Regions from separate parts of the Kitasatospora sp. NPDC114501 genome, predicted to be linked through region 1. Evidence: riboswitches for the same ligand, from Rfam matches in the RefSeq annotation. Region 1 holds a riboswitch; each other region holds the start of a gene.

Region 1 (4,289 bases):
CCGCGGTGCTCAAGGCGCTGGAGAAGGGGGGCGTGGACCTCTGCGTGCTGGACGGCGAGGCCGTCCCGGCCGGCGGGCTGGGCCTCGGGCGCCAGCTCAAGGACGAGATCTACGGCTGCCCGCCGGTGCTGGTGCTGATCGGCCGGCCGCAGGACTCCTGGCTCGCCGCCTGGAGCCGGGCGGACGCCGCCATCTCCCACCCGGTGGACCCGGTGGCGCTGGCCGAGGCGGCCGCCGTCCTGCTGCGGGCCAGGGTGGCGAAGCGGACTCCGGCCGTCCGCTGAAATCCGCCCGGCAACTGGAAAAGACGGGGGTAGAAGCGACCGCTTCGCTCGATAGGCTGACTCCATCCGTACGGACGTCCCCCCGGAGCGGGGAACCGACAACAGCTGGAGTCAGCCATGGTGAACGTGAACCCTGCGAACGGCGGTAGCGACCCCGCGCAGGTGGTCCGCACCTGGCCGGACGTCCTGTCGGCGCTGTTGCAGGGGGAGGACCTCGACCGCTCGTCCACCGCGTGGGCGATGGACCGGATCATGAGCGGCGAGGCGTCCCCCGTCCAGGTGGCCGGGTTCATGGTCGCGCTGCGGGCCAAGGGCGAGTCGGTCGAGGAGATCGCCGGCCTGGTCGACGCGATGTACGAGCACGCCGAGCCGCTGGAGATCCCCGGCCCGGCGGTGGACATCGTGGGCACCGGCGGGGACCGGGCGAAGACCGTCAACATCTCCACCATGTCGGCGATCGTCGCGGCCGCCGCCGGCGCCAAGGTGGTCAAGCACGGCAACCGGTCGGCCTCCTCCACCAGCGGCTCCTCGGACGTGCTGGAGAAGCTCGGCGTGGCGCTGGACCTCTCCTCCCAGCGGGTCGCCGAGGTGGCCGAGGAGGTCGGGCTCACCTTCTGCTTCGCGGCGAAGTTCCACCCCTCGATGCGGCACGCCGCTACCGCGCGGCGCGACCTCGGGGTGCCGACCGCCTTCAACATCCTCGGCCCGCTGACCAACCCGGCCAAGGTCACCGCGCACGCCATCGGCTGCTTCGACACCCGGCTGGCCGGGCTGATCGCCGGGGTGCTGGCCCGGCGGGGCGCGACGGCGCTGGTCTTCCGCGGCGACGACGGGCTGGACGAACTGACCATCACCACCACCTCGCGGGTGTGGCTGGTGCGCGACGGGGTGGTCACCGAGACCACCTTCGACCCGCGGGACGTCGGCATCGAGCTGGTCGGCATCGAGGCGCTGCGCGGGGCGGACGCCTCGTACAACGCCGAGGTCGCGCGGCGGCTGCTGGCGGGCGAGCACGGGCCGGTGCGGGACGCGGTCCTGCTGAACACGGCGGCCGCGCTGGTCGCGCTGGACCTCGGCGACGCGCCGCTCGGCGAGCAGCTGGCGGCCGGCATGGAGCGGGCCGCGAAGGCGATCGACTCGGGCGCCGCGCAGGACCTGCTGCGGCGCTGGTCGGAGGCCACCAGCCGGATCTGAGGCGGTAGTTGGGGAGCCCGGGCCGGGTACGCCGGCCCGGGCTCCGGTGCTGTCCGGATGCTGGATGCCCGTTTGACCGCCCGCTGGACGCGGCCTAGAGTCTTCGCCAGGTCATGAGTGACAGCGCCAAGCCCCAGCTCGCTGTCCGGCAACCCTCCGTCCGTGGCGGGGTGCCCTGGGTGAGGACCGGGTCGCCACGGCAGATCGTCCGTGCGACAAGCGCGGACACCCGGCGACTGGCACTCCGGGGGTCCCTTACCCCCGAAGGAGTGCATCCCCATGTCCCTCGCCACCGAAATCAGCACCCCGCTCCCGGTTCTCGGCGCCGACGTCCAGGTCCCGCTCGCCAGCGGTGAGAAGGTCGGCTACGCGGCGCTCGACTACGCGGCCAGCTCGCCGGCGCTCCAGCGGGTGTGGGACGACGTCGCCGCCTACGCGCCGTACTACGGCAGCGTCCACCGCGGGGCCGGGTACCTCTCCCAGCTGTCCACCGACCTGTTCGAGCAGAGCCGCCGCACCGTCGGCGAGTTCCTCGACCTGCGCGAGGGCGACCAGGTGGTCTTCACCCGGGCCACCACCGACTCGCTCAACCTGCTGGCCGCCGCCGTTCCGGCCGGCACCCGGGTGTTCGCCTTCGAGACCGAGCACCACGCCTCGCTGCTGCCCTGGGCACACGCCGGACTGGACGTCAGCTACCTGCGGGCGCCGCGCTCGCGGGCCGAGGCGGTGGCCGCGCTGGACGCCGCGCTCGCCGAGGCGCCCGAGGGCCCCAAGCTGCTCTGCGTCACCGGCGCCTCCAACGTCACCGGCGAGCTGTGGCCGGTCGCCGAGCTGACGGAGACCGCGCACCGGCACGGCGCCCGGGTGGTGCTGGACGCCGCCCAGCTGGCGCCGCACCACCGGGTCTCGGTGCGCGAGCTGGACGTCGACTGGGTCGCCTTCTCCGGCCACAAGATCTACGCGCCGTTCGGCGCCGGGGTGCTGGCCGGCCGGGCGGACTGGCTGGACGCGGCCGAGCCGTACCTGGCCGGCGGCGGGGCGACCCGGACGGTGGCCCGGGAGGCGGACGGCTCGGTGGCCGTGCAGTGGCACACCGGCCCGGCCCGGCACGAGGCCGGCTCGCCGAACGTCATCGGCGCCTACGCGATCGCCTCGGCCTGCCGGGCGCTGACCGAGGCCGGCTTCGACGCGCTGGAGGCCCGCGAGCAGCGGCTGATCGCCCGCCTGACCGCCGGTCTGGCCGGGATCCCGCAGGTGAAGGTGCTCAACCTGTTCGGGGAGGGCTCGGCGCGGGTCGGCGTGCTGTCCTTCGTCGTCCGGGGCTGGAACAGCTCGCACTTCTCGGCCGCGTTGTCCGCCGAGTACGGCATCGGGGTGCGCGACGGCCTGTTCTGCGCCCACCCGCTGGTGCGCACGCTGCTCGGGGACGAGGACGTGGCCGTGTCCGAGTGCGGGGCGCCCGATCCCTCGCTGCCGGGCGAGCGCAGCCTGAACGCGATCCGGGTGAGCTTCGGCGCCGGGACGCCGGACGAGCACGTCGACCGCTTCCTCACCGCCGTCCGGGAGCTGGTGACGGACGGCGCGGCCTGGAACTACCGCAATGAGGGCGGCCGCTGCGTCGCGGACACTCAGCGCGAGGGCTGAGGGCTACTCGTCCAGGCCGAGGGCGAACGCGGCTTCCAGGTCGTGCTGGGAGTAGGTGCGGAAGGCGATCTGGGTCTCGGTGTGGGCCACGCCCGGGACCTTGTTCAGCCGGCCCGGGATGACCTCGGCCAGGTCGTCGTGCCGGCGCACCCGCACCATCGCCACCAGGTTGTAGCCCCCGGTCACCGAGTAGACCTCGCTCACGCCGTCGATGGCGGCGATGGACTCGGCGATCTCCGGGATGCGGTCGACACTGGTCTTGATCAGGACGATGGCGGTGATCACAGTTCGGGCTCCTTTGTGAGGTGCCGCCAGCGTATCGGGCGTCCGCCGGGTCGTCGCGGGGGGTGGCGGCGGACCACGGTGCAGGCGTAGAGGAACCCGGCCGAGAAGCCGATTACGTGGACCAGGTACGCCACCCCGGGCCCGGCCGAGTGCACCGACCACCACTGGAGGGCGAACCAGAGGCCGAGCACCAGCCAGGCCGGGAAGCGCAGCGGCAGGAAGAACAGCAGCGGGACGAGGGTGGTCACCCGGGCCCGGGGGTGCAGGCGCAGATAGGCGCCGAGGGCGGCGGCGATCGCCCCGGAGGCGCCGATGAGCACCCGGGTGGAGTTCGGTGAGTGCGCCTCGGCTAGCGCGAAGCCGTACGTGGTCAGGCTGCCGGCGGCCAGGTAGAAGACGGCGTACCGGGCCCGGCCCAGCCGCCGTTCCACGGTGGGGCCGAAGACCTGGAGGAAGAGCAGGTTCCCCAGCAGGTGCAGCCAGCCGGCGTGCAGGAAGAGGCCGGTGAGGACGGACAGGGCCGGGTGCTTTCCCGGGGTCGGGGCGGCCGGGCAGCCGGGGACCGGGTCGGGGGCCTCGGCCAGCTGTTCGGCGGTCAGCGGCCGTCCGGCCAGCACCTCGGCCGGAACGGCGCCCCAGCGCTGCTCGTACCGCTGCTCGGCGCAGACCCGGGCCTGGCCGGTGCCGTACAGCGGGTTGAGGCCCGCGGCCGGTCCGAGCAGGAAGACCAGGGTGTTGAGCGCGATCAGGGCGTAGCTGACCGCCGGGACGGTCGCCGCCGGGCGGCCGCCCCGGGCCGCGGTGTGGTCCGGGACCGCGAACGCCATGCGGCCAAGCATCCCTCCGGGCGCCGCAGGTGACACGTTGGTTTACGGCAGGTGG
Region 2 (4,289 bases), on a different contig from region 1:
CCCGGGCGACGTCGTCGGGCAGCAGCCGGAAGTACTCGGGCGGGGCCCAGGGGGTGTGCGAGAAGTGGCCGATCCGCAGGTCGGGGCGGGCCTCGCGGAGCAGGGCCGGGGCCAGTGAGAGGTGGTAGTCCTGGATGAGGACGGCGGCCTCCGGGGCGGCTTCGGCGGCCAGGGCCTCGGCGAACGCGCTGTTGTAGGCCTGGTAGGCGGCCCATTCGGTGCGGAACCCGGCGTCGAAGGAGGGGGCGGTGGGGGTCGCGTAGAGCAGGTGGTGGACGAACCAGAGGGTGGAGTTGGCGACCCCGTTGTAGGCGCGGGCGAAGGTCTGCGGGTCGATGTCCAGCATCCGTACGGCCTGGCCGCCGACCTCGTGGCCGGCCAGGTCGAGGCGGCCGCGGGGCGCCTCCGCGGCGGCTCTGCGGTCGGAGTCGCTGAGGGCGGCGCAGACCCAGACGGCGTTCGGGTCCTCGATGGCGGACAGGCCGGAGACCAGGCCGCCGCCACCCCGGCGCAGGGTCAGCGTGCCGTCGTCGGCGGTGCTGAAGGACACCGGTCCCCGGTTGGAGGCCACCAGGACGGAGGCGGTGCCCGTGTCGCTCGAACGGTTGGTCGTGAGATCGCCCATGGTTGGGATGTTGCCTGGGGTTCGGCGTGGCAAACCCGTCAGTGGCGGGTCGCGTATTCGGGGACGGTGTGCATCGGGGGGCGTTCCAGGGCGGTCACCGGGTGGGTGTGGGCGGTGAACGCGCGGGTTTCCGGGTGTCGGGTGAACTGGGTGAGATGGGGGTGGACGAGGTCGGCGGAGGCCTTCAGGCGGTGGGTGCGGTCGAGGCGTTCCAGGGCGGTCCGGTAGATGGTGGCGGCCATCCGGCCGAGGGCCTGGCCGTCCTGGTGGCGGTGGTGCCGGACGCCGACGTCCACCTGGGCCAGGGCGTCCAGTCCGGCCAGTTCCAGGGCGTCGACCAGCAGACCGAGTTCGACGCCGTAGCCGGTGGGGAAGGGCAGCCGTTCGAGCAGTGAGCGGCGGGCCGCGTACTCGCCGCCGAGGGGCTGGACGAACCCGGCGAGCTCCGGCCAGTGGAGGTTGAGCAGGGGGCGGGCGACGAGTTCGGTGACCCGGCCGCCGCCGGCGGGCAGCACGGCGCCCTCCGACTCCAGCGGGCGGTCGTACATGGCCTTGACCAGCTGGATGGACTCGTCGGTCAGCAGCGGGCCGACGATGCCGGTGACGAAGGCCGGGTCGAACTCGCGCAGGTCGGCGTCGACGAAGCAGACGATGTCGCCGTGGGTGACCAGCAGCGAGCGCCAGAGCACCTCGCCCTTGCCGGGGACGGCGGGCAGGCGGGGGAGGATCAGGTCGCGGTGTTCCACCCGGGCGCCGGCCTCGGCGGCGACGGCGGCGGTGGCGTCGGTGGAGCCGGAGTCCACGACGACGAGTTCGTCGACGAGCGGGAGGCGTTCCATCAGCTCGCGGCGGACGGTGCGGACGATGTCGCCGACCGTGGCCTCCTCGTCCAGGGCGGGGAGCACCACGCTGACCGTGCGACCGGTGCGCTGCTTGGCGTCGAGGAGGGTGCGGACCGGCCGGTCGGCCGCGCTCCAGGAGCGGCGGCGCAGCCAGGACGCCGCCTGCGGGAGGAGCTCGGGGGTCGGTTCGGCGGGCACTGAGGTCTCCTCGGCGGGTCGGTGGGACGTGTCATCTCGCTTGGCGGACGGTCCCGTTCAGGATTGACGCCTTCGGATACAGTCTTCGTACAGCGGTCGGACCTTTGCACGCCGGGGTCGCCGTTGAGCACCACCACAATTTCACAAGCTCATCCAGAGGGACTGAGGGAACGGCCCGTTGACGTCCCGGCAACCTTCTCGCGCGGCTGTCGACGACAGGCCCCGGCGGGACAGGTGCCAATTCCGGCCCGTGTCGCGACCGCGCCACGGGGAAGATGAGGAGAGAGGCCTCGCCGTCATGGCTATCGACACTGCCGCACCCGTCTCCGTCGACCTCGGCCCCGCCGCCGCGCTGTCCTGTCGCGAGTGCGGCACCCGCTTCCCGCTCGGCCCCAGCTTCGCCTGCCTGGAGTGCTTCGGCCCGCTGGAGATCGCCTACGAGTTCGGCAGCGAGGGCGCCGAGGAGCTGCGCAAGCGGATCGAGGCCGGTCCGGCCTCCATCTGGCGGTACGCGCCGCTGCTGCCGGTTCCGGCCGACGTGGCGTCCAAGCCCAACCTGAACCCGGGGTGGACCCCGCTGGTGAAGGCGGACAACCTGGGCCGGGAGCTCGGTTTCACCGCCCAGCTGCACATCAAGGACGACTCCGGGAACCCGACCCACTCGTTCAAGGACCGGGTGGTCGCCTGCGCGATCGAGGCGGCCCGGGCGTTCGGGTACACCACGCTGTCCTGCTCCTCCACCGGCAACCTGGCCGGTGCGGTGGGGGCGGCGGCGGCCCGGGCCGGGTTCCGGTCCTGCGTGTTCATCCCGCACGACCTGGAGCAGGGCAAGGTCGTCATGGCCGGGGTGTACGGCGGCGAGCTGGTCGGCATCGAGGGCAACTACGACGACGTGAACCGCTTCTGCTCGGAGCTGATCGGCGACGCGGCCGGCGAGGGCTGGGGCTTCGTCAACGTGAACCTGCGGCCGTACTACGGCGAGGGCTCCAAGACGCTGGCGTACGAGATCTGCGAGCAGCTCGGCTGGCGGCTGCCGGAGCAGATCGTGATCCCGATCGCCTCGGGCTCGCAGCTGACGAAGATCGACAAGGGGCTCCAGGAACTGATCAGGCTCGGCCTGGTCGAGGACCGGCCGTACAAGGTCTTCGGTGCCCAGGCCGAGGGCTGCTCGCCGGTGTCGGCCGCGTTCAAGGCCGGCCGGGACGTGATCAAGCCGGTCAGGCCGAACACCATCGCCAAGTCGCTGGCGATCGGCAACCCGGCCGACGGCCCGTACGTGCTGGACATCGCCCGCCGCACCGGGGGCGCGGTCGAGGACGTCACGGACGCCGAGGTCGTGGCGGCGATCCGGCTGCTGGCGCGGACCGAGGGGATCTTCGCCGAGACCGCGGGCGGGGTGACCGTCGGCGTGCTGAAGAAGCTGGTCGAGACCGGACAGCTGGACCCGGCCAAGGAGACCGTCGCGATCAACACCGGCGACGGCCTGAAGACCCTGGACGCCGTCTCAGACGCCGGGATGACCGCCGTCATCCGCCCGACGCTGGACTCGTTCCGCGCCGCCGGCCTCGCGTCCGCCTGAACCACCCGTCCCCCGCAAGGAGAGTCATGAGCGCCAACGTCCGCATCCCCACCATCCTGCGCACCTACACCGGCGGCGCCGCCGAGGTGACCGCCGAGGGCGCCACCCTGGCCGAGGTCATCGCCGACCTGGAGAAGAACCACGCGGGTATCTCGGCCCGCATCCTGGACGACACCGGCAAGCTGCGCCGCTTCGTGAACGTCTACGTGAACGACGACGACGTGCGCTTCGCCGAGGGCCTGGCGACCGAGATCAGGGACGGCGCCGGAATCTCGATCATCCCGGCGGTGGCCGGCGGCTGCTGAGCCGTTCGCGAGAACCCGCGGTCGCCCGCGCGTACGGAATTCCGCTCTCCGTATGCACGGGCGACCGCTTGCATTCTTGCGGGAATATTTCCGAGTCGAACCGGAGTAGAGTGTCGCTCGGCTGGGAACAAGGTTTCCCTTTCGGCCCCCGCAGTGCGCGGCCCGGGGGCGCCCGGCCGCCGGGACCGGCCCGGGAAACATGTCAGGCGGATGTCAGAATTCCCGCAGACCTTTGAGTAATTCGTCCGCTATGTCCGGCGTGGAATGCCGAGTTTATTCCGATTCGGCCCGTACTGTCCTGTGCCGGCTTGATGGAATTACCAGCGGCTGACCCTGTTGCAGAGGGCGTCGGTCCGGATACATTCAGCGGCGGTCGACGCAATCACCCGCTCACCGGAAGCCGCCTGGCGTCCCGCGCGGAGGGTTGCGGCGTGCACGGCTGCGCCCAGGGGGGGTTCCCCGGGCCGGCCTTCAACCAACCCGGGCCCGCGACCTGCGGGCGCGTGAAGGGCCAGCACAGCACTAGGGGAGTTCGGAATGGCTCAGGGCACCGTCAAGTGGTTCAACGCGGAGAAGGGCTACGGCTTCATCGCGGTCGACGGTGGTGCGGACGTCTTCGTCCACTACAGCGCGATCCAGATGGACGGCTACCGCACCCTCGAGGAGGGCCAGCGGGTCGAGTTCGAGATCTCTCAGGGACAGAAGGGCCCGCAGGCGGACATGGTCCGCGCCGCGGGCTG
Region 3 (4,289 bases), on a different contig from region 1:
CTCCAGGCCCTGGAGCAGCGCGACGACCCGGAGGGCCTCCTCCCAGCCGGCGGGTTCCGCGGCGTCGATCCGGCGCAGCCGGGTGAGCAGCTCCGTCTCCGCCGCGATGCGCTCGCGGGTCCGGCGGATCAGGTCGTCGACGAGCTCCGCGGGCGCGAACCCGGGATCGTCGAGCGCCCGCCCGACGTCGCGCAGCGACAGGCCAAGCGACCGCAGGCTCTCGATGTGGAAGATCCGCCGGATGTCCTCGTCCGAGTACCGGCGGTAACCGGAGTCGGTACGCCCGGTCGGCCGCACCAGTCCGAGTGATTCGTAGTGCCGGAGCATGCGGGCGCTGACCCCGGACCGCCGCGCGACCTCGCCGATCAACACTGCCTACCGTCCCTCCCGGCCGCCCCCGCCGAGGGCCACCGTGCGCTTCGCCTCCTCGACCGCGGACTCGAAGCCGGCGTCCGGGTCGCGCCACAGCCGTGCCGTGGCGAGCGCGTGCGCGCGCACCCGGGGGTCGCGGTCCGTCGCCGCGGTGGCCAGCGTCGGCAGCGCCACCTCCCCGAGCGCGACCAGCGCCCTGCTGAGGCTCAGCCGCGTCTCGCGTCCGCCGCGTCCGAGCTGAGCCGCCAAGACTACGGCCAGCTCGCGTTCGCCACCCTCGGGCACCAGCACGACGGCGGCCCGCCAGGCGCTGCGGGCCACCTCCTCGTCGGCGTCGGCCAGCAGCGCCGGGGTGATCGCCGGCCAGGCCCGCCGGTCCCCGATCTTGGACAGCGTGTGCAGGGCCTGGCTCCGGGCCTGCGCGCGCTCCGAGCGGACCTCGCCGAGCAGCAGCGGGACCGTCACCGCCGCCTCGTAGCGGGTGAGCGCCCAGGTGAGCATCTCCCGTACGAGGAACTCCGGTTCGACCGCGCACCGCTCGACCAGCCCGCCGACGAGCCCCGGGTGCGGGCTCGTGCCGACGGCCAGCGCCGCCCGCAGCCGCACCGACGGGTCGTCGTGCGCCAGCCCCCGGAGCGCCCGCACCGTGTTCGTGTCCTCTTCCGCCCTGGTCATCAGGACCACCTCCTCGGCCACAGTGAAGGGCTTGTCACCGTGACAAGGTCAAGCAGATCCGGGCACGCGGCCCACGGCGGCGGGATGGGGAGTCCGGTCTTACCGTGAATACGGGGCTCCGCCGTCGCGGGTGCACGTCCCCGCGCTCCCCGGAGCACCTCCGCCCGGCTGCTCTCCCCCCGTCTCCCCGTGTCCGCGAGGCGGCCGCCACCGAAGGAGCCCATGTCATGGCCAGTAGTGCTACCGGATCCGGCCCCGTCGCCAGGGGCCCTGAGCGGTACCCCCATGCGAGTGGGTGGACCGTCTTCGCGGGGGTCATGCTGATCACGGCCGGCATGATGGCGGTCTTCCAGGGTGCCGCCGCCGTCCGCAAGGACGGTCTGCTCATCGTCACCCGCAGCTACGTGTACTCGATGAACACCGAGGGGTGGGGATGGATCCACCTCATCCTCGGCGTCGTCGTGGTCGTGGCCGGTGTCGCGGTCTTCAGCGGTGCCGTCTGGGCCCGCATCATCGGCGTCGTCGTCGCCGGACTGGGCATGCTCGCCAACTTCCTCTGGCTGCCCTACTACCCCTTGTGGGCCGTCGTCCTGATCGCGATCGACGCCCTGGTGATCTGGGCGCTGTGCGTCGGACGGGTGGACAAGCCGGCCTGACCGGTAGCGCACCGTTCCGCCCGATCCGCCGCCTGCCGGACGACCCGTCGTCCCGGCAGGCGGCCGCGTGTGGGGACGGGGGGGGCTTGCCGAGCGCCCCGGGGAGTCTTGTATCGTTCCTCGCGAATCATCCAGAGGGGTGGAGGGACCGGCCCTACGAAGCCCCGGCAACTCCCCGTTCGACCCGGCGTCCGAAGTACGCGCCGTGCCGTCCGGGGGCAGTGCCAACTCCGGCCTGTCGCCACTGTGGCGCGGGAAAGATGAGGAGACACGGTGCTCTCTGTGCTGTCCTTCGCCCGGGCGCTTCCCGCCCCGGCCCTTTCGCGTACCCGTCTCGTGCCCGGCGCAGGCAATCGGCCGACTTCCCCGGCCCGTCCTCGCTGACCACCCTCCCCGGCTCCCCACCCGGAGCCGCCGGTGAGCAGCGCCGACCCGCTGCTCCCGGGCCCTGAGACTGGAGTACCCCACCCATGGAGAACACGAGCGGCGTCGGCGTGCTCGACAAGGTCACCTCGATCCTCGGCATCCTGGAGGCCGGCCCCGTCACCCTGGGCGGCCTCGTCGCCGCCACCGGCATGGCGCGGCCCACCGCCCACCGACTGGCCGTCGCACTCGAACACCACCGCCTGGTCAGCCGGGACATGCAGGGCCGGTTCATGCTCGGCCCCCGGCTCGGCGAGCTCTCGGCGGCCGCCGGCGAGGACCGGCTGCTGGCCGCGGCCGGCTCGGTGCTCACCCAGCTGCGGGACGTCACCGGCGAGAGCGCCCAGCTCTACCGCCGCCAGGGCGAGGTGCGGATCTGCGTGGCCGCCGCCGAGCGGCTCTCCGGCCTGCGCGACACCGTGCCGGTGGGCATCACCCTCCCCATGAAGGTCGGCTCCGCCGCCCAGATCCTGCTCGCCTGGGAGGAGCCCGAGCGCCTCCACCGCGGTCTGCAGGGCGCCCGCTTCACCGCCACCGCCCTGAGCGGCGTACGGCGGCGCGGCTGGGCCCAGTCCGTCGGCGAGCGGGAGCTCGGGGTCGCCTCGGTCTCCGCGCCCGTGCGCGGCCAGTCCAACCGGGTGGTGGCCGCAGTGTCGGTGTCCGGCCCGATCGAACGCCTCACCCGTCACCCCGGCGCCGCCCTCTCCCAGGCCGTCGTCGAGGCGGCCCACCGCCTCACCGAGGCCCTGCGCCACCCCTGAGAAGAGCTCCGGGCCCTGGGACGCACCTCCGCGCGCCCCAGGGCCCGGTCCCCGCAGTAGGACATCGAAGCCGGCCTCGGCGGTGCGGATCCGGCCCCCGGATCCGCACCGCCTCGCGCCGTCACGGGCGGACGGTGAGCACCAGCTTCCCCGTGACCCGGCCCGTGCCGCCCTCCGCGTGGGCCTTCGCGGCCTCGGCGAGCGGGTAGGCGGCGGAGACGTGCACCCGCAGCTGCCCGGACTCGGCGAGCGAGGCGATCGCGGCCATGCCCGCCTGGTCGTGCTCGACCAGCAGGGACCGCACCGACACGCCCAACTCGGCGGCGCGCTCGGCCGGTTCCTCCAGGCCCTGGGGCAGGATCGTCACCAGGACGCCGCCCGGCCGGAGCGTCTCCAGCGAGCGCAGCCGGTCGTCCCCACCCAGCGGGTCGAGGACCACGTCGATGTCGCGGGCCTCCTCCACGAAGTCGGCGGTGCGGTAGTCGATCACCTCGTCCGCGCCCAGACCCCGGACGAAGTCGTGCTTGGCGGCGGACGCCGTGCCGATGACGTACGCGCCGCGCGCCTTGGCGATCTGCACGGCGACGTGCCCCACGCCGCCGGCCGCGGCGTGCACCAGGACCCGCTGCCCCGGCTGGACCCGAGCCGTGTCGACCAGGGCCTGCCAGGCGGTGAGCGACACCAGCGGAAGCGCGGCGGCCTCGACGTGGCTCAGCGCGGCCGGCTTGGGCACGAAGGCCCGGGCGGGGCCGGCGACGTACTCGGCGTGCGAGCCGACGCCGTACGGGTACGGCAGCATGCCGAACACCTCGTCGCCCGGCGCGAACAGCGAGACGCCGAGGCCGACCGCCTCGACGGTGCCGGAGACGTCCCAGCCGAGCGTGAACGGCGGCTGCCCGAGGAAGTAGCCGTGCTCGCGGTGCTTCCAGTCGGTGGGGTTGACGCCCGCGGCGTGGACGGCGACGAGGATCTGGCCGACGCCGGGCTCGGGTCGTTCGACCTCGGTCTCGTGGAGGACGTCCGGGGCGCCGAGGGCGGTCTGGGTGATGGCTCGCATCGTGTTCGTGGTCATGGATCAAGCCTGAGGTCACGGCCCTGACCAGGGAAATGGCAAGATTGCCAAAGACCGATAGGATCGTGCCATGCCCGCGATCGAAACCCTCGCCTTCCGCGACCGGCCGCCGCACCGTGTCGTCGTCCTCGCCCTCGACGGCGTCTACCCCTTCGAGCTGGGCATCCCCAACCGGGTCTTCCCCGGAGTGCCGGGGGCGTACGAGGTGGTGACCTGCGCCGCCACGGAGGACCGGACGGTCGCCACCGTGGCCGACTTCACGATCACCGTCGGCCACGGGCCCGAGGCGCTGGAGAGTGCCGACACCGTCGTCATCCCGCCCTACGACCT

Evidence for each region. A riboswitch is a leader RNA that binds a small molecule or an ion and turns the genes downstream of it on or off. The one in region 1 is predicted to bind S-adenosylmethionine.
Region 2: linked by a shared signal. The riboswitch ahead of thrC (threonine synthase) and the one ahead of ACZ7RU_RS02680 (aminotransferase class V-fold PLP-dependent enzyme) in region 1 are both predicted to bind S-adenosylmethionine.
Region 3: linked by a shared signal. The riboswitch ahead of ACZ7RU_RS13665 (IclR family transcriptional regulator) and the one ahead of ACZ7RU_RS02680 (aminotransferase class V-fold PLP-dependent enzyme) in region 1 are both predicted to bind S-adenosylmethionine.

What each region holds. Positions count from the first base shown of each region.
Region 1 is NZ_JBVKDS010000001.1:570,342-574,630, forward strand. Features, by position in the region: gene ACZ7RU_RS02670 (response regulator) at 1-284, shown strand, start outside; gene trpD (anthranilate phosphoribosyltransferase) at 402-1,478, shown strand; SAM riboswitch class IV at 1,588-1,706, shown strand; gene ACZ7RU_RS02680 (aminotransferase class V-fold PLP-dependent enzyme) at 1,758-3,122, shown strand; gene ACZ7RU_RS02685 (Lrp/AsnC family transcriptional regulator) at 3,126-3,407, opposite strand; gene ACZ7RU_RS02690 (rhomboid family intramembrane serine protease) at 3,404-4,234, opposite strand.
Region 2 is NZ_JBVKDS010000018.1:154,779-159,067, reverse strand. Features, by position in the region: gene ACZ7RU_RS30440 (alpha,alpha-trehalose-phosphate synthase (UDP-forming)) at 1-625, opposite strand, end outside; gene ACZ7RU_RS30435 (glucosyl-3-phosphoglycerate synthase) at 664-1,665, opposite strand; SAM riboswitch class I at 1,812-1,947, shown strand; gene thrC (threonine synthase) at 1,964-3,244, shown strand; gene ACZ7RU_RS30425 (MoaD/ThiS family protein) at 3,271-3,549, shown strand; gene ACZ7RU_RS30420 (cold-shock protein) at 4,087-4,289, shown strand, end outside.
Region 3 is NZ_JBVKDS010000006.1:201,169-205,457, reverse strand. Features, by position in the region: gene ACZ7RU_RS13680 (HEAT repeat domain-containing protein) at 1-372, opposite strand, end outside; gene ACZ7RU_RS13675 (HEAT repeat domain-containing protein) at 376-1,047, opposite strand; gene ACZ7RU_RS13670 (DUF7144 family membrane protein) at 1,275-1,703, shown strand; SAM riboswitch class I at 1,828-1,970, shown strand; gene ACZ7RU_RS13665 (IclR family transcriptional regulator) at 2,174-2,887, shown strand; gene ACZ7RU_RS13660 (NADP-dependent oxidoreductase) at 3,009-3,959, opposite strand; gene ACZ7RU_RS13655 (GlxA family transcriptional regulator) at 4,030-4,289, shown strand, end outside.